Regions from separate parts of the Companilactobacillus zhachilii genome, predicted to be linked through region 1. Evidence: predicted binding sites of a transcription regulator. Region 1 holds the regulator's gene; each other region holds the start of a gene.
The links. The regulator NrdR, encoded in region 1, represses ribonucleotide reductase genes. The targets are predictions, from matches to a motif close to ACACNATATATNGTGT.

Region 1 (5,011 bases):
CTTTCAAAGCACCATTAAGAAGACGGCGATAATCCTCCGTCAAATTCTTTGAATTTAAATATTCTGCCAGTCTATTTCCTAAATTTTCCATGCTTAATTATCCTTATTTCTTAGTCGTTTCAAGCGATCTTGCATTTCACTGTGACTAGTTTGTTGGTTTTGTTGCTTTGGAACTTTGGCTTTAACTTTACTCCAGTCAGTAGCTTGTTCCACTTTACGATTCCGATTGTTGTTATAGCGGCGCTTAGGATTGCGCGGCTTGTTTTGAAATTCATTGATGCGTTTGAGAGCTTGTTCAGGTGTTTGAACATTATTTTGCTGCCAATCATTGGCCATCGTTTCCATTAATGGCGAAGTTAAGGTCGGCGAATTTTGCAAGATATAGTAAACCATAATATTCAAAACTCCAGCTGACAAATAAGTCTTCATAGCCATATCACGTAAAGCACGCGATTCTACTGTACCCACAAAACCGCCACTTTTTTGTTTTTGAGCCGCCAAAAAATCTGCAGGTGTCATTGACTTCGCTTGTTGCAAAATCAATTGGTCAGAGCGGTTTAGGCTTGTTGCAGAAGTATCTGGAGTTGTCTCCACTGTTGGAGCTTGGTTTTTAACGGAGATATTAGCATTCTTTTCAAAACGGTCCTGCACTGACTTTTTCAAACGTTTAGGATCAATTTTATTGTTGACAATATCACAAGTTTTACCAATTAAATCAATCAAAACCATCTCATCTAATCCATAAAAAGCGTGCAGATTAAGGATCAACTCTTGATTCTCTAATAAATTATCTGGATTAATTCGATACAACTGTTGAATTCGATCAGAAATCAATTCCCAGTCTAATGGTTTAACCTTCTTAGCATTTAACGTAGGTTTCTTAACATCAGCCGTTGTGGCAAAGTTATTTTTCGCGTTTTTAACTTCAGTTGGTGTATTGATCAAATCATTATTACTCAATTGGAAGACTTCCAAGAAATCCTTCGTAATTTCTTGAGAATCTTGCAAAATCAAGTCTGAATGAGCATATTTATCAACCAATAAACGATATTTACTATCACTAACTTGCTCGTATAAGAAGATACTTAGCAAGTCATCCTTAAAAAAGTCATCCGGTGATAAAGGTTCAAACAGTTGATAAACATAATATGGACCAAGATCATCTTTTTTTTCAAAGGTACGGATCAACCCTAATGCTTCAGCTTTAATGCGTGCTTCATAAAACCGTTTCAAATCAATTCCTAATAAACTCAGCAATTCAGCGTGACTTTTACGTTGCGTGACTAGTTCCTTATTAGGTAATTTTTCCCACAACAACAAATAGAGGCTAAAAGCCTCTGTTCCCAAAATGGGCAAATATAAATCGGTTAAAACGTGACGATCATCATCATTCAAATGACCATTTGGCAAACACCAATAGCCTACTAGTGGTGTAAACTTTTCTGATCCAAAATTACTTGTAGACACTGGCATCCCTCTTACTTCTTATCAATTTTATTACCGTTTGCCATCATCTCTTGAACTTCACGCATGAAACTATTCATGTCTTTAAATTCACGATAAACGCTAGCAAAGCGGATATAAGTAACATCATCAACCTTGGCTAAAATTTTCATGACATGTTCACCAATAATTTGTGAGCCAACTTCACTTTCACCGTTAGCTCTGATTTCATTTTCAACCTTATCGACGATATCGTTCATCTGATCCATGGTAACTGGACGTTTCTCGGCTGCACGAACAATTCCCCGAAGTAATTTCTCACGACTGAATTCCTCACGATTACCATTTTTCTTGATAACCAAGAGCGGCGACTTTTCTAATCTTTCAAACGTTGTAAAGCGAGTACCACAGTACTCACATTCACGACGTCTTCTAATGGCGCGTCCTTCATCGCTGGGACGACTGTCAATTACTTTTGATGAATCATGATGACAATGTGGACAAATCAAAATTCCAACCTCTTTTCCAAATCAAAGTTGTGATATTAGTTTTTTAAATTCCTGTTGAAGCTGTGTTAAATCTCCTGAATTATCAATTACAAAATCGGCTCGACGTTTCTTCTCATCCATCGACATCTGGGAGTTGATTCGGTCCAAAGCAACTTTTTCAGACAGATTATTACGTTTCATAAGTCGAGCTAATTGAATCTCCGGACGTTCATAAATACTAATAACACCGTCAAAGTAATCCTCATAACCGCCTTCAAATAACAGTTGAATCTCAAAAATGGCAATTGTTTTACTAGTAGACCTTTTGATCAATGTAATAGTCTCTAAAATTTTCTCTTTAATTAATGGTCGCGTAATTCGGTTCAATTTTTCTAATTCATTACGATCACTGAAAACAATTGAGCCTAGCTCAGCTCGGTTCAAGGTTCCATCTTCATTCAAAATTTGCTCTCCAAATTGCGCAACGATTTGTTTTAACCCTATCGAATTAGGAACGACTACTTCCCGGGCAAATGAATCGGCATCAAATATTATGAATCCGTGATCCCTAAACATTGCTAATACCGTCGACTTTCCAGCAGCAATTCCACCAGTTAATCCGTAAATTTTACTCATTTGACAACTTGACACTTAGGACAAAAATGCGTTCCTCTTCCACCGACTTTGATTTTAACAATGTCAGTTCCACAACGTGGACAAGGTGTCCCCTCCTTACCATAAACTTGGAGACTATTTTGCATATTTCCTGTGTGGCCTGTTGCATCAACATAGGATCTAATTGTTGAACCGCCTGAAGCAATCGCATTTTTCATCTCTTGATTAGAAGCTTCAATAATGTTTTGGATATCTGTATCAGTTAAATGGTTGGCCGGTGTTTCCGGATGTAATTTAACCTTCCACAAAACTTCATCAACATAAATATTTCCTAGACCGCTCATTACTGACTGATCCAACAAAACAGTCTTAATGTCTTTACGATGACGCATTATTCTTGGTTTCAGGTCCTCAAAAGTAAATTCTACCGAAAGTGGCTCAGGACCAAGTTTGTGAATTGATTTATTGTTAGCTAAATCGTCGGTATTCCACAACTGCATACGACCAAATTTTCGAACATCATTATAAATCATTTTTTGACCATTATCTAATGTAAAAATGGCGTGGGAATGTTTATCAATGGCACTTGGATCTGCCGAAATTCGATAGCGGCCTTCCATTCTTAGATGACTAATAATTGTATAGCCATTATCCAAATGAATCAACAAAAACTTTGCCCGACGACCTACATCAGTAATAGTTGCCCCGGTAACAAATTCTTTAAACTGGTCAACATCCCCAGTAATTAAATTTTGATAGCGTATTTCAACATCAGTGATTTTACGTCCTTTGACTTGAGCATTCAAACCACGTCTAACTGTTTCTACTTCTGGCATCTCTGGCATATTATCAACCTACTTTGCTTCATACCAAGTTTGACCATGAGCTGTTTCGACCTTCAAAGGAACATCAAGTTTGACAGCTGAATCCATCACGCTTGGCACTAATTTTTCTAAAGTCTCAATTTCTGATTTTGGAGCTTCAAAAATCATTTCATCATGTACTTGTAGCAATAAATTAGCTTGCAAGTTTTCTTTTTTCAACATCTTCTGCATATTGATCATGGCAACTTTAATAATATCAGCCGCACTACCTTGAATAGGCGTATTCATTGCCGTCCGTTTGGCAAAATTTCTAATATTAAAGTTACTTGAGTGAATATCTGGTAAATAACGACGACGGTGCATAATTGTTTCAACATAACCGTTCTCGCGTGCATATTTAACAATATCATCCATGTATTTCTTAACACCAGGATATTGTTCAAAGTAAGATTCGATAAAGGCCGCAGCTTGTTTTCGACTGATACCAATATTTTGTGACAAACCATAATCACTAATTCCGTATACAATTCCGAAGTTAGTAGCTTTAGCTTGACGACGCATATTTGGTGTTACCTCATCAGTACTATTCAAGCCAAAAATACGCATGGCCGTATGAGCATGAATATCGTAATCTTCCTTAAACGCCTCTTGCATATGTTCATCACCCGAAATGTGAGCTAAAACACGTAATTCAACTTGTGAATAATCGGCTGAAAAGATTTCCCAATCTTCATGCTGTGGCACGAATGCCTTTCTAATCTGCTTACCTTCGTCGATTCGAATTGGAATATTTTGCAAGTTTGGTTCAATTGATGACAAACGACCTGTTTGGGTCAAAGTTTGTAAATAAATCGTATGAATCTTGTTATCTGGTTGAACAAACTTTTGTAATCCGACTACATAAGTTGATTGAATTTTAGAAATTTGACGATAATCTAAAACCATCTGAACTACTGGTGACTTATCTTTTAATTTCTCCAAAACATCAACTGATGTAGAATAGCCAGTCTTAGTTTTCTTAACAACAGGTAATTTCAAATCTTCGAACAAGACTACTCCCAATTGTTTAGGCGAATTAATATTAAATTCTTTGCCTGCTTCTTGATAAATTTTCTTTTCAATTTCGGCTAAACGAGTGGCAAAAGTATTTTCCATTTCTTTTAACTTGGAAACTTCAACTGTAATACCTTTAATTTCCATACTGGCCAAGACATTTGATAATGGAAGTTCAATCTCATCATAAAGACTGTCCTGATCATTATCTTTCAATTCAGACATCATCTTATCTTTTAAAGTTGCAATTACTTGTGCCTTTTGAGCTAAGAAGTTCAATAAAATATCAGTGTCTTCAGGAACAGCCTTCTTAACACCTTTACCATAAAATTCTTCTTCTGATGGCAAATTGACATTATAGTTTTTGGCAACTAAACCGATATCTTGCTTGTTATCATTAGTATCCAATAAATAGGCCACTAATAACATGTCAAAACTAATACCAGCTATATCACAACCATAACGATGCAATAACGCAATCGTTCGCTTGTTATCAAAGAGATACTTTTCCTTTGTCTCATCAGCTAGCCAAGCTTTCAAATCAGCATTTTCTAATACCGAAACATCAGTCGTTCCGTAATAGTTTTT
Region 2 (5,011 bases), 220 kb from region 1:
AAAGCCAAGGCCTTTCGTCTCGATTTTGAACTTCGCAAAATACGCGAATTTCAAAAGTCGTCCCGTGGTGTATGCGTTAAAGCGCCAACGCCACTTGCACTGCTGCCAAGATTTCTTGTACCCAGAGGCTAGTTTATTAGATAATTTAATTTTTTTATCGTTTAATATCAAAAAAGGATTAGATATATTTATCTGGGTATAAATACTCGATAAATATCTAGTCCTTTTTGATATTTGCCTATATAACCAAACTTGAAAAGAAATAATTATGTCAAATCCGTTTATTCCAGACTCTTTTGTTGATTATTTAACATCTTGTCAACTTCAATTTCGTTGTGAGCTAACCAACCACAAGCAGCGGCGGCAATTGCACCAACCAAATCATCCAAGAAGACATTGATTTTACCAGTAGACTTGTCATTTAACTTGCCAAGAATGCCATGTTTTAATTTATCGACATAACCATAGTTGGTAACGGAAACTGAGCCATAAAGACTAGCTAAAGTGATAGCCATGTTTTCATCAATACCGTAAGTTGATTCATCAGTTTGCATAATACGTTGCATAGGTGCTGATAGGAGACCCTTTTCAGCCAGCACGTCCAATTCGATTCCGGTCATGATAGCGTTCTGTGCTTCTCGTTTATGCAAAACTTTGTTGATAGCATAAATTGAGACGTCTTCATTTAAACCTTCAACGTAATCTTTTTCCAAGAAAATGACGATTTCAGCGATATCAGATAGCTCAACGCCACGATCCTTTAAATTTCTGATGATATGTTCATAATATTGTTTATCTTGTTCCTCATATGATACCAAAATGATCTCTCCTCAATAATTATTTTTTTGCATCCCATTCGGCTTTGAACTCGTCAAGAAAGTCCAACATATATTGATGACGTTGTTCGGCAATCTTTTTAGCGGTTGGGGTATTCATCATAGCAGTTAATTTTAATAATTTCTCGTAAAAGTGATTGATAATTGTTTCATTATCTAAATTACGATATTCGGCCTTATTCATACTCTTACGTGGTTGAATGTTTGGATCGTAAATCGTCTCAGAATTAGCACCACCATAATAAATCGCCCGAGTAATGCCAATGGCACCAATCGCGTCCAGACGGTCAGCATCCTGGACGATTTGACCAGCCAATGATAATTTTGGAGGATTGGCCGAAAGTGATTTACTAAAAGATAAATTATGTGTAATATAAAGAATTTCATTTATTTGTTCTTCAGTAAAATCAATATTTTGCAAAAAATCCCGTATTTCTTGTTCCAGAGTAGCGGGGTCAGAGACTAATTTATCATCAGCCACGTCGTGCAAATAGGCAGCAGCCAGAGTAATAGTTGCATCAGCCGGTTCGTCCTTTAAAATACGCTGAGCAGTTTTGATAACGCGCTGAATATGGTCAAAATTATGGCCAGTCGCATCATTACTCATCTTCTTAAAGGAAAAGGCCTTGATAGCAGCTAATTGTTCTTTATGAGTCATATAATCAATCCTTTTTTGAATGAATACATATATTGTACGCGTGGTGTTAGTAAATATGCCATCTACAAGAGCAAGAAATTTTGGGTCACTGTGGGGACCGATTGGAGCCACAGTGCGGTCTCCAATCTCGATTTTGAACTTCGCAAAGAACGCGAATTTCAAAACTCGTCCCGTGGTGTAGGCGCTAAAGCGCCAACGCCACCTTCACAGCGACCAAAATTTCTTGCTCTTTCCGGCTAGTTCATTGTTTGTTCTTAAAATAACTTTAAGTATTATTTTCCCATCAATGACTAAAATTATAGGATATAGAGCATATCCTTAATCTTTTGACTTTAAAAATTATTTCAATTACGTAATCCAAAAATCAACTAGCACCACGAGTATATTGTGACACAAATTATTTTATATCTAAAGTTTGGAAGTGAAATAATCTGTCTCCTTCGGTTGTTTTGAAGAAGTTCTTCCATTTTTACGATGGATTAATTTCTCGACAATGACCAGAGTGAAAAGGGCAAATAAGCTGTTATAATAATATATATAGATAAGTTATGGGGTTTAATTTTAGTTAAATTATTACGTTTCCAATTATATTAGGGTTCGAAAGCTAGACTTTAGTAAATGTACAAGTCCAAATTAATTGAATGGTTTTGGAAACAGTCTGATTTAACTCTAATTTCAGAAATAATTTTCTATGTATTAGCATTTCATCAAAATTTGCTTTATAATTAAGACATATTTTAGGGAGGCCTAATAAATGAATTATATTAATAAAGAAATTCCAGATTTTCAAGTTGACGCGTATCAAAAAGGTGAATTGAAGCAATTTACCAAGTCTGATTTGCTAGGCAAGTGGTCGATAATCTTCTTTTACCCAGCTGATTTTTCATTCGTTTGTCCAACTGAATTAAGTGATTTGCAAGATGCATATGCTGATTTCCAAAAAGCTGGTGCGGAAATTTACTCTGTTTCAGTTGATAGCCAATTTGCTCATATGTCTTGGGCAGAAACAACTAAGACGATTGGTAAGATTGAATATCCAATGCTTTCTGACCAGAAGCATCAATTAACTGATTTCTTCAACGTATTAGATGAAGAAAGTGGGCAAGCCTACCGTGGCGTTTTCATTATTGATCCAAAAGGTTTAATTAAGTCATACACGGTCAATGCGATGGGAATTGGTCGTAATGCTCAAGAAATTTTGAGAACATTACAGGCGGCCCAATTTGTTGAAGCACATGGTGATAAAGTTTGTCCAGCTAACTGGCATCCAGGGGATAAGACTTTGAAACCAGGTGCAGATTTAGTTGGTAAGATTTAGTCAATAAATATATCTCGTGTAAAGAAGGCTAGATATTTTCTTGGTATACATCCAGAAAAAATATCTAGCCTTTTTGATTATATTCATTTTCAAATAATACAACATTTTTCTGTCTAGACCATATTTAACATAGCGATATAGGTTGGAAAGTATGTCGTCGTTATAACAATATATAGTGTTACGATTTTGAATAAAACTATATATTGTATCAAATGATAAATTGTTAATGTGCTGGGTACAGTAAGCGCTTTACAACGATATGGTGTCATTACATCTGAAATCATAACTAACAATTCGATGGCAATTGGTGGTATGATTTTAGCTGTCGGTTAAATTGATATTTTTATAAATACAGTTTGAGGGATAAATAAAATTTGATTGATGCAGAATATAAATGCCAAAATCATACATTCTGTTTTCAATCCAGAGGAGAAGAAACATATGAGTATTTTCGATCCAAGATGGTATGTTGAACAAATGAAACATTGGAGTTTCAGAAGTTACATGCTATTAATGTTTGGCCTAGGAGCCATCACTGCGTCAACTGTTTCACACGCTATTACACCAATCGCAATTTGGACATGGTTAGCTGCTGTGTTAGGTTTCACATGTACTATTGCTATCACTAACGCTAAGCCATTGAATGGTGTCTTAGGATTAGTTTCCGCACTTATCTATATCTTTGTTGCTATCAACGCTAAAAACTTCTCAGATGTTGTTTTACAACTTAGTTATATCGTTCTTTTGGATATTCCTGTTTTGATCAGTCCACAATGGGCTAAAGATGCCGAAAAGCATATCCATGGTCTAACTGCTATGAAGTGGTTTAATACAGCCGTCTTCTTCTTTGTTTCATGGGGATTACTATATTTGATGGATACACGTATTTTCATCAGTCCTCGTCCTATTACTGATTCCGTTGCTGCTGCTATTGGTTTCACAGGTGCATTACTATGTACATTGCGTTTTCGTGAACAATATTATTTCTGGACAGCTCAAGGTATCATGTCAATCGTTCTTTGGGGTATCACAGCTACACAAGGCGATGCTAGTCCGGTTATGTTCTTAACATACATTATGTATTTCATGAACGATATGATTGCATTCTTTGATTCACATATTCACTGGTTCCACAAAGATGCTAGTGAAAATCGTGCCCGTGATGAAAAGTTGTCACAAGAACAAGCTTAAATTAATAGTTGGCAATAATTTACCATTTAGCTTAAAATTATTAAGCAATTAAATAATCTAAGTAAGGTAAGTTATAGTTATGCGATTAAAGAAGTATCTTAAAGTAATTCTTATAGTAACAATCGGGGTAGCACTGGTGGCAGATATTGCCGCTGCTGGTTATATGTTCAATTATGCCTTTAGTAAGAGTGGCTATGCTAGTAAAACAAGTGGTCCTTTAAAAAAGAATGATCGATGGTTACTCAAGCAAAAACAGGATATTTGGGAGCAGACTTCAAAAGATAATTTGAAATTGAAAGCTCGTTATTTACCTGCAACTGAAAAGACTGACAAGACAATGGTTGTCGTCCATGGTTATGGCAGTGCAAGTAAGTATATGGGATCATCCGTAAAGATGTTCCATGAAGCTGGATATAATGTTTTAGTACCAGATAATCGTTCCTTTGGTATGAGCCAAGGGAAGTATGCTGGTTATGGATGGAAAGACCGGAAAGATTTAAATAATTGGATAAAAATAATCAATAAAAAGATCGGTGCTAAGTCACAGATTGGTTTATATGGTGTCAGCATGGGCGCTGCCACTGTAATGTATACCTTAGGTGAGAAACCTAAGAACGTTAAGTTTGCAGTCGAGGACTGTGGTTATTCCACTATTTCAGGTGAATTGGATTACCAGTTAAAAGAAATGTTTGGATTACCTAGTTTTCCTATCGTGCCAACAGCAAGCCTTTTCGCAGATGTACTAGCGGGATATAACTTTTATCAGGCTAGCACCCAAAACACTTTGAAGAAAAGCAAGGTGCCACTTTATGTAATTCATGGTTCCAAAGATACCTTTGTTCCGACAAAGAATGCTTATTTGAATTATGATTACGCTAAAGGTCCTAAGAAATTATGGATTGTTAAAGGTGCAGGTCATGGAGAAGCAATGAAGGTCGCTGGCGATAAATACAAAGTTAATGTACTTGATTTTGCCAAAGAATATTTTAAATAATAAAATAACCTAGA
Region 3 (5,011 bases), 270 kb from region 1:
ATTGATACATCAATGATGCAATTTGGTCGGCTTCTTTGGGTTGGAAGGTAATGGTACAACTAACCGCATTGTCTGACCAATATGTTTGTAAGAAGGCTTGGGTAGCAAATTGTTCAGCGATTGAAACTGATCCTGCTGAAGCAAAGTTAGGGTCATCAGCATTGGCAGCCTTAACTGGGAACTCAACGCACATTGTATGTTTCGTGTAAACGTCAGGTTCAATCTTGTATCCACAAGCTTTCAAGGCTGGCAATAATGGGTCGGTATCTTGGAATCTGATTCTTTGAATCAAGTATCCAGCATAGTGGAAATGCATTCCTTCCGAAACTCCAGCTAACTTAGCAACAGTACCAGATGGTTTAACTGTTGTGTGTTTAATAGAAGGTTTGCATCCAAGAGCTTTGGAATATTCCTTATCAGCTTCAACAACGGTGTGATACAAATCATCGAACTTATCAACAACACGTTGGTCATAAATTGGCTTTTGAATTGTTTCGCCTGATTCAGGATCAGTTGTAGCTTCAAAGCCTGTCACAACACGATTTCCAAAGGTTGTCAAAATCCAATCTTGAATACCTGACATTGAGACACCGATACGACGATTCTTTTGAATAACATCACGTGAAACTTCCCAATCATAGTTGCTGAATGTAACACGTTTTGTATAACGAGCAGCCAAAGCAAAGGCCTCTTCCAAACTCCAACCTTGTTCAGTCGCAATCAATGGGAAGACTTCAAACAAGTTACATGGTTCACCATTACTTAATGAAATCTCTCCACAAGGATTAGTTCCTTCAACACCATCATCAATTCCTGGTTGATAACCATCAATAACACGTCCATAGTTACGTGACAATTCCAAGTTAACAATACCAGGTTCACCATTATGAGTAATTGAATCAGCAATTGGTGCATAACGTTTGAACTCTGAATCAACCGCCACACTGTTGTTTGAGGCCCAACGGTGGTGATATAGCTTCTTTTGATCTTGTTTCATGGTAATAAAGTCGTCATCAGTTGCTCCACCTAAAGCAAGCTCAGCTGAACGACGAACATTACCAGCAACAACTGTTTTACCAATCAAGTTACCCATATCGGTACAGTCAACTGAAGTCAACTTACGTCCAACGGCATTATTCAAAACTTCATTAATATCAAAGAACATTTCAACTAAAGGTACTGGACCTGAAGCAGTTCCACCAAAGCCCTTAATTTTTTCACCTTTGGCACGAATGTCAGTAATATCAAGGACAACATCTTTGAAACCATCATTTGTATCGTTAAAGTGGGCATCGATCATATTGGCATTACCGATAACCCAGCCTTCACGTGTATCAGGAAGTTCATAATGACGTGTGTCTGAAATATCATGTTTTGCCAACCAGTCTTCACGGTCAACCGCACCAGCAGCAATGGCATCCTTATATGAGGCACTTTCCTTACCGATAATAACAGTTAAATCAACTTTATTATCAACAACAGGCATTAGTTTCATATTGCTAGGAACAACAGAGAAACCAACCCCGCCGCCCTTCATCAATTGATCAAACATGAATGAGAAAGGCATTGAAACGGCTAGTTGATCTTTTTGAAGATAACTAGGCACGATATGGCTATCACCATATTTTTGAGGTCTGATGGCGACAAACCAACAATTGTTTAGGGCATCCCCATTACGATGTTGATATTCAGTTCCAGAGATCCAAAGGTTTCTCCCTGAAGGAGTGGCAGCTAAACCATAGACCAATTTGTATAAATTTTGAGCTTCTTTAACTAATCCGGCATATTGTTCATCAGTTAAATTGTCATTTTTCAAACGAGGGTCAAGATTGATGTTTCCTTCGACCACACGTTTAACAGTTTCGGACCAGTTTTCAGTCCGGCCAAGTTCATCAATATAACGCGCATAAGTACGCTTGTATGTAACCCAGCCTAATTCACCCCAGTGGGGTTTAATTGTTTTCTTAACTTCATCGACGAATTCGTCAGATAAAATAACTTTATTAATTACGTCCATTAATAATCACTCCACAACATTTAAATAACACAATATATAGTACCTTCAAATTGAAATAATAACAATATCTAGTAGTCAATTATTATCATTGACTTTTGACAAACCATTTTGTGCCCCGCCATTTCAGCAGTTTTATGATCAAAATTACATTTTGTACCTTAAAGAATTCTTGAGAATTCAAAGCGAAAAATCAAAGTCGCAACTACTATTCTAATATCGAACTCGAAGACTTCGCAATGGTTTTTTCAATTTAAACTGTTGGCAAAATTTCAAGTGGATAACACTAAATTTTTTGCTTGACACGAACGTATGGTTGTCACATCAGGTGTTCCACAAGAAAAATTATTTTGGATATAAAAAGGTCCAACGATTTAAAGTTAAACCGTTGGACCTATACCAATTTTAAAAAGCTAATATTCTTGAACATCGCTGAGTAAAACAAATTCATCTGTAGCTACACGATAATAAGTTTCGCCATCCAAGAAAATCACTCGATCCGAATACCACTCACTACCAGGTGCTAATGCGCGGTCAGTAATTAATTGTCCATTATGATCATATAAAGATGCTGGACCTTTAGAAATAACTTTTAAATCTTGGACCTTGGGCATATAAACATAACCTGCATACAAATTAACAACTATATTTGGTGCCAATTGAAAGAATGTTTGGTCACCCTTGTCGTATTCAGTATTGATTAACCACGAAGAACCTTTGGGTAAAATTGTTAAAGTTAAGTTTCCATTCTGATCAGTTGTTTCGGTCGTTCTTGTTACCGCAAAGGCATAATGTCCTGCAGGCAACGTTGAATCCGCCTTAACTGTTGTCACATTAGCAACAGTCGATAATCCAAATAGTAAACCAATTGATACAGATAAATATGTTATAACTTTTTTCATTATATTGCCTCCTAAACATATTTATTGCCACAATTATAGGTTTATATAAATAAAAAAAGCAGACGCATAGTCTGCTAAGCCTGTTTCATATCAACCGTACTACGGGATTTATATTGCATAATTGGACCTAAGCGATGTTCTTTACGATAGATATCCCAGTCCATCTTGCGAACCCAAAGTTTAGTATTTTTATCCCCAATATCAGATACCAAAACTTTTGAATGACTGAACGGATAAACCACTATCAGTAATAATGAAAGTAAAAATCCATTTGTAAAGAACAGCAAGCCTATTATCATCAAAATAGTAACAATATCGAGCGTTGTGATTCGACGATAATATGATTTTGATTGATCCAACGTTTGCATATTAATATCTCCCTTAGTAGATTCCCTTTTACGACACCAACTATACTATCAGAAGATTATTTCTAGCAACTAATTAAATAAATCTTAACTATTTGTTTAACAATTAAATTCACTAAATATTTAATCCTCAATCATTTGTAAAAATAAAATAGCAAAAATATCATTTAATTTATTTTATTTAAAATTATTCATCGTATTAAAGAAATTTCTTTAAAGATATAATATCTTAGTGTAGTATGTTGTTTGAGGGTATTTTATTCTTTCGGGAATAATATATATAACAAAACAAAAGCAGCCACTAATTTGGCTGCTTTTGTAATTTAATTAGATAATTTATGACACTGTGTCTTATTTACTTAAGAATAATTAATGTTGGGGATTATATTTATTTTGGAGTATATATTAACGCTAAAATGCCCTACTTTTTAAGGGGGAACAATTATCGAAAAAATACAAAAGGTCATCAACAAAACTATCTTAGCTTGTGTTGCTATCTTAACCACTGCAATATTTATCCTAATGTTAGCTTTTTATCATCACAATTTTTTATTTCAAAACACTCATAATTCTATTATTGTAATCGCGGCAGTTCTATTAGTGCTTTTAATTGGCTATGGATTAACACGAATAAAAACTGACGATCGAATACTCAACTGGCTCGTTGTACTCAGTATGATTCTTATTTTCATGATTACTGCCTTAATCTGGATATCTAAAGTACCATCTGTCCAATTAAGTGACTTCGGTAATTTCTGGGATCGACTGCTAAATTACCATATCGGTGACCCACTTTATCAAACAGACAACGATTATTTCTCTAAATATGCCTACCAGTCCGGCTATTTCGTTTATGCCATGATTGTTTCCAAAATCTTCGGCTATCATATCTTTGCCATTCAATTTCTTAACGTAATTTATCAAGCTCTAATTCTTTTGATTACTTACTTATTTGTAATCAAAATCTTCGATAATATCAAAATGGCCCGTTTATCAATTCTTATTTTAATGATTGACCTTGATTGGTTCGCATTGAACAGTCAAGCAAGTAACCAATATTTAGGTTCATTGCTTTACTTAGTAACCTTCTATTTAATAATGAAAAACGAACTTAAATATTACATTTTAGCAGGTATCACCTTGACTGGCGGTTGTTTGATTCGTCCAATTGGACCAGTCATCATTGCTGGAATCATCGTTTATGCGTTGATTTATCTACTACTAAAAAATAAAGATTATCACGCAACAATAAAAGTGTTTTTAACTGTTGCCATTTACTTTGTACTCTTTTCACTAGCTGGTTGGGGAATAAAAGCTTCTGGTATCAATGAATACGGTCTTACTAACAACGATCCTGAATGGAAATTCGTAACAGGATTAAACTATCAATCAGCAGGAACATATTCACCTGATATGGACCAATTAATTAATCCAAACAAGTCACGCAAACAGATGAGTAAAGTTGAATATAAGAAGTTACATAAAGAAATAGCCTATTTAAATCAAAATCATGCTTGGCTACCACTCTTTATTCATAAAACTCAAGGTCTTTGGTCAAGTCGAACAATGGCAACTGATGCCGCTAATATTCGGATGGCTCATTCTACTAAAACTGTTGATAGAATTAACTTCCTGGCTTATGTCGGTTCAATTATCCTAATCATCTTCTCTTGGATTGGCTCACTACAGCTCTTCCGTACAAAATTTGATGACAAACTGTATTTATTGCT
Region 4 (5,011 bases), 110 kb from region 1:
CTTGAACTTGACCATCCCCGAAAACTACACATTTATCTTCAGGAATACCTAGTTTCTTACGGAAATCAGCTTTTTCTTCAGCCGTCTTTTCATAGAAATTCTCGGTTGAAACAAAATTTGGAATATATTTAATCTTCTTACGATCCAAACCATGAGCAACTAACTTATCGATAAAAGTTGGGTTGACGACAACGATTTGATCCATACGTTTGTAAAAACTGATGACATATTTATAAAAAACACTCTTTGCTGGTGCAGGTAATTTAATACTACCCTCAAGCGTTTCTGGTAGAAAATGAACATAACCGATTTTACGGCCACGTTTCTTAGAAAAAGTTGACAAGTAAAATTGCGGATCAATTGTGTGATAGTGACTCAAATCGCTAGCGTGAAAGTCATTGATTTTAACATCAAATTCATCACTGAAATGGTCTTTTAATAAACCAATCAACTCTTTATAAGCACTACCAACCCCTTGGCCGGCAACTTTATCTGCAGATGAAAACATATTAATTTTAATCATTCGAATACTCCTCTGGATCAATTGATGAATCTGAAAGCTTCTCTCTGACAAAGTAGTCTTCAGCTCGACGGTAGAAGTCAAGAATCGCATTACCAAATCCATCAGATGAAATACCATATAGTACCTTTTGACGTGCTTCACGGTCATCAAATGAATTAGGGTGATCGAGATACGTCTTAATCTTAGGTACTAACTGGTCATCTTCGTTGAATGTTACACCAACTGAAGGATCAGTCAACAAGCTGTCCGTATATGGAGCACTACGAACAATGATTTTTGTCCCTGATGCGATTGCTTCGATATAAGTTAAACCTTGCGATTCCGTATCACTAGAAGAAACAAAAATATTAGCCATGTGATAATAAGGTGAAATTTGATCATGTTCAACTTCACCAGTAAAAATAACATTATCACCGATGCCCAAGTCCTTGCTCATTTGAACCAACTCGTCCATATCAGGACCATCACCAACGATTACCAACATAATTTTAGGATTGTATTTCAAAAGCTCTGGCATTGACTTCAACATGTGGTCAATTTTTTTCTCCAAAGCGATTCGACTCAACATCAAAATTACCGGCGTGTCTTCAGCGATACCCAATTTCTCACGAACAGCTGAGGCATTGACAGGTTTCGTATACTCTGACAAGTCGACCCCGGTTGGAATGATTGAGATTGGTGTCTTAATATCATAACGATCCATTGTTTCTTTAACTTGCACACTTGGGGCTACAACTCCAGAAGCATTTTTCAAGAATAAACGTGTCATTTGCTTAACATGATAAGGCTTCAATAAATGACCATTTAAAACGTAATGTAAATAATCTTCATACATTGTGTGATATGTGTGAACAAATGGAATTTTCAACTGCTTAGCCACAAACTTTCCCATCATTCCTAATGAAAATTCAGTTTGTGTGTGGATAATATCTAGTTTTAATTCTTTAGCTAAATCAACAGCATGAAACATTCCGCGGATAGCAATTCTTCGATCGGTGAATGAGATAAAAGGTACACTGGCCAGACGAAAAATATTAGGCTCAATCGTATTCTTGGGTACGTTAGGATCAGTCGTTGTAAAAATATATACGGAGTGACCTTTGCGCTCTAAATCATTTTTCAATGTCTGGATTGATGTAGCTACCCCACTCACTTGGGGGAAGTATGTATCGGTAAAAATTCCGATATTCATATAAACACATCTCCTCACAATACTTTATAAAGTAGATTATAACAAAAAAATGAAGGAATCACTTCCCTCATCCTCGTCTTACCCTATTAATTTGCTGAAACTCTTATTTCTCATTAAGAAATAGAAAATCACTGCACCTATTGCAACAACAACTAGTTCACCAAAACCAACTGTCACAAAGTTCAACCAAAATGGTAGCTTCAAAACGAAGTGCAATTCGGCTCCAACAATAATACCGTTAACTACGGCACAGACAACTGGAACTGTCCAAAGTAAACTGTTACGTGCGGGAATCTTAGTGATAATATAACAGGCAATCGCCGTTGCTAAAGTTCCTAAGACAATATCATACATCCCTAATTGAGCACTGAAAAGATTTGAAATGAAACATCCGACAATCAATGACCAACTGTACTTATGATTAAAGAATGGCAATAACATTAAAATTTCAGAAACACGGAATTGAATTTGACCATATGAAAAGGCCGAAATTCCTGGTGCAATTGTCACAGCCACATAAAGGGCCGCAATCAATGCCAATTGGGTGATATCTCTTGTTTTTAAATTACTCAAAGTAAAACCTCCACTGTTTTAGTTAATATAGCAGGTTACCAGTGCAAACTGCCTTTAATAGGTTATCTTATTTTGGGTTTGGTCGCAAGTGAATGTCATTAAGGGAACCCGTCTCCAGAGCTACGAGCATCCATCTGCTATGCGGACCGGGCCGAGCCAAGATCTCGTCCCTCGGTTTGAAGCCTTGCAAGCAAGTCTCCAAACACGCCCGGTGGTGTAATGGCTAAAGCCATAACGCCACTTTCACAGCAGATGGATGCTCGTAGCTCTTCCGACTAATTCATTTTTTCTTCTTTATTTTATGTACTAGGAAGCATTTCCAAAAAATTTGATTATCAATGGCCAATAAAACCACTTATCTAACGTGTAATGCCAGCCGATTCTTAAAGTCAAGAAACTTCAGAATATACTTTAATTACTATTATCATAGTCACCAATGACAAACCATACTTTAAATTATTTACTACTGATTCAAAAACTAATATTTAACTAGACGGAAAGAGCAAGAAATTTAGGTCGCTGTGCAGGTGGTGTTGGCGCTTCAGCGCTTACTCCACGGGACGACTTTTGAAACTCGCGATTTGTGCGAGGTTCAAAAGCGAGCCGAAAGACCTTGGCTTTTGGCGGTCCCCATAGCGACCTAAATTTCTTGCTCTTGGAGTCGGCATATTTAACTAGCACCTCGCGTTATTTAAAACAAAAAAAAGCTAAGGTTGTATCAAACCCTAGCTTCTTGTAAAAATATTCTATTTTAATGTTCCACGTTGACGTAATTGTTCATCGATTAAATCAAGTACCTTTTGACGATCTTCTGGATTTTCAACAAAATCGTATTTGTCTCCGTCTAGTTTCATCTTAGGACTGTAATCATACTCATCATACCAGCCGTCATAACGGTCTAATAGTTGGTGATAATATTCTGGAAGTGTAGGATCTTGTTCTGGTTGTTCGTATGAACGGCCACGTTTTTCAATACGGTGAATCATTGTATCGTATGAAATATCCAAGTGTACTAACAAATCTGGAGCTTTTTTAGCTGCAGCGTATGGTAATTCTTGCATCATATTATCTAGCAATTCATCATAAACCTTAACTTCTTGTGGAGTAGCTCTTCCCATATCTGCGTTCATATGGAAAAATAGTGAATCTTCATAGATAGAACGGTCCAAAACATTGTTATCTTGCACCATAGCTTTCTTGATTGATTCAAAACGTTTGTTCAAGAAGTAGATTTGTAGCAAGAATGCATACTTCTTAGGGTCCTTATAAAATAGTGGCAAAACGGGATTATTATCAACCTGTTCATAGAAAGCCTCTGTTCCTAAATGTTCTGATAATAATTTTGCCAATGAACTCTTACCGGCTCCAATTGCGCCGCTCAATACGATCATCATTATTCTCCTCCATACCTCAATTAATTCTCTATTTGTAAAAAAACAACATTCATTATGATATCACTTCTATCCAACATATTGTATAGCTTTCCAAAATTTCACAATATATGGTAGCAGTTACAAACGAGAAACTTCCTATTAGTAAGGCTTAGAAGGAAAAATTAATTTATTAATAATTAATTTCTCTATCCCCTTTTCACTATAATTTATTCATTCTATAATTATATTTGTATTCAAATAGAAAGGGGAAAATCTTTATGGGGAAAAAATTACGCAATTTTTTAGTAGCTTTTGTTGCTGCTCTTGGACTAGTGGTTTTAGCATTTGCTAGTCAGACGACAACTACAAAGGCTGCTGACTATACTACCAGTGCTGGTAATAACGGACTGTTAACCGGAATGTCGATTCAGCAAAAGAATTACGGTACAGCTAGTAACATTAATCTAACTCTCGATTGGTCTTCAAAAGACTTACAGCCCGATTTAGCTAACGGCGATACTTGGACAGTCGAATTGCCTGAGCAATTAAAAGTTAAAAAACCAGGTGAAACTTTTAAAGTTGTTGATGATAATGGTGATGTTATCGGAAATGCTGTATTAGGTGTCGATGATAATGGCGTTAGCTATGTCAAAGTTACTTTTGACAATGTCGACGGTAAGACCGATTATGAGGGGTCTTTAAACATTACTGATGGTATTGGTGTTGGAAAAAACTACGTTATTGGTAACAACGATGTTCAAATTGGCGATATTCATGATAATATGACTATCACTGATTCTGACGATGACTTTTCTAAACGAGGTGTTATTGAAAAAGACGCCGATGGAAATTCGATAATAACATGGTCAATTTTGGTCAATAGAAACAGTACCTCATTTCCAAATCTTCAAATCAAAGAAATAATCAATGATGACCAGACTTATATTCCAGGTTCATTAAATATTTATGAGGCTAAGTGGTCTACTTCTTCACCAGGATTCTATAACTACGACAAAAATAAACCAATTTCTGGTTATACGGTAAATCCTGATGAAGCTAACATTTCTGATAAATTTACAATTTCGAATTTACCAAAAGAGAATCAATTTTACGTTGTTAAATTTCAGACTAAAATAGTTGACGAAGGCAATACAACTAATGGTCATAAATTTAAGAATAACGCTTCCTTTACTTGGGGAACAAATGGTTCTGGTACCGGCGGAACGACTAACCAAGATAATGCTTCTGGTAGTGTCTCAGGTGGAACCAACTCCGGAAATGGTAACGGTGTTGATATTAAAGGCGGAGTTTTGTTAACTAAGCTAAGTGCTGATGACGATTCACCTTTAA

Region 2: the regulator NrdR is predicted to act here: its motif matches at 3,006-3,021, upstream of pnuC (nicotinamide riboside transporter PnuC).
Region 3: the regulator NrdR is predicted to act here: its motif matches at 2,045-2,060, upstream of nrdJ (ribonucleoside-triphosphate reductase, adenosylcobalamin-dependent).
Region 4: the regulator NrdR is predicted to act here: its motif matches at 3,781-3,796, upstream of D1B17_RS04170 (deoxynucleoside kinase).

What each region holds. Positions count from the first base shown of each region.
Region 1 is NZ_CP031933.2:1,047,920-1,052,930, reverse strand. It holds gene dnaI (primosomal protein DnaI) at 1-91, opposite strand, end outside; gene D1B17_RS04630 (DnaD domain protein) at 94-1,467, opposite strand; gene nrdR (transcriptional regulator NrdR) at 1,479-1,952, opposite strand; gene coaE (dephospho-CoA kinase) at 1,974-2,567, opposite strand; gene mutM (DNA-formamidopyrimidine glycosylase) at 2,564-3,391, opposite strand; gene polA (DNA polymerase I) at 3,401-5,011, opposite strand, start outside.
Region 2 is NZ_CP031933.2:1,265,302-1,270,312, forward strand. It holds gene D1B17_RS05795 (phosphatidylglycerophosphatase A family protein) at 282-818, opposite strand; gene D1B17_RS05800 (HD domain-containing protein) at 838-1,494, opposite strand; gene D1B17_RS05805 (peroxiredoxin) at 2,249-2,812, shown strand; gene pnuC (nicotinamide riboside transporter PnuC) at 3,254-4,003, shown strand; gene D1B17_RS05815 (alpha/beta hydrolase) at 4,083-4,997, shown strand.
Region 3 is NZ_CP031933.2:782,911-787,921, reverse strand. It holds gene nrdJ (ribonucleoside-triphosphate reductase, adenosylcobalamin-dependent) at 1-2,017, opposite strand, end outside; gene D1B17_RS03375 (hypothetical protein) at 2,428-2,916, opposite strand; gene D1B17_RS03370 (hypothetical protein) at 2,991-3,284, opposite strand; gene D1B17_RS03365 (ArnT family glycosyltransferase) at 3,957-5,011, shown strand, end outside.
Region 4 is NZ_CP031933.2:942,143-947,153, reverse strand. It holds gene D1B17_RS04185 (glycosyltransferase family 4 protein) at 1-523, opposite strand, end outside; gene D1B17_RS04180 (glycosyltransferase family 4 protein) at 516-1,715, opposite strand; gene D1B17_RS04175 (QueT transporter family protein) at 1,794-2,288, opposite strand; gene D1B17_RS04170 (deoxynucleoside kinase) at 3,035-3,679, opposite strand; gene D1B17_RS04165 (SpaA isopeptide-forming pilin-related protein) at 3,940-5,011, shown strand, end outside.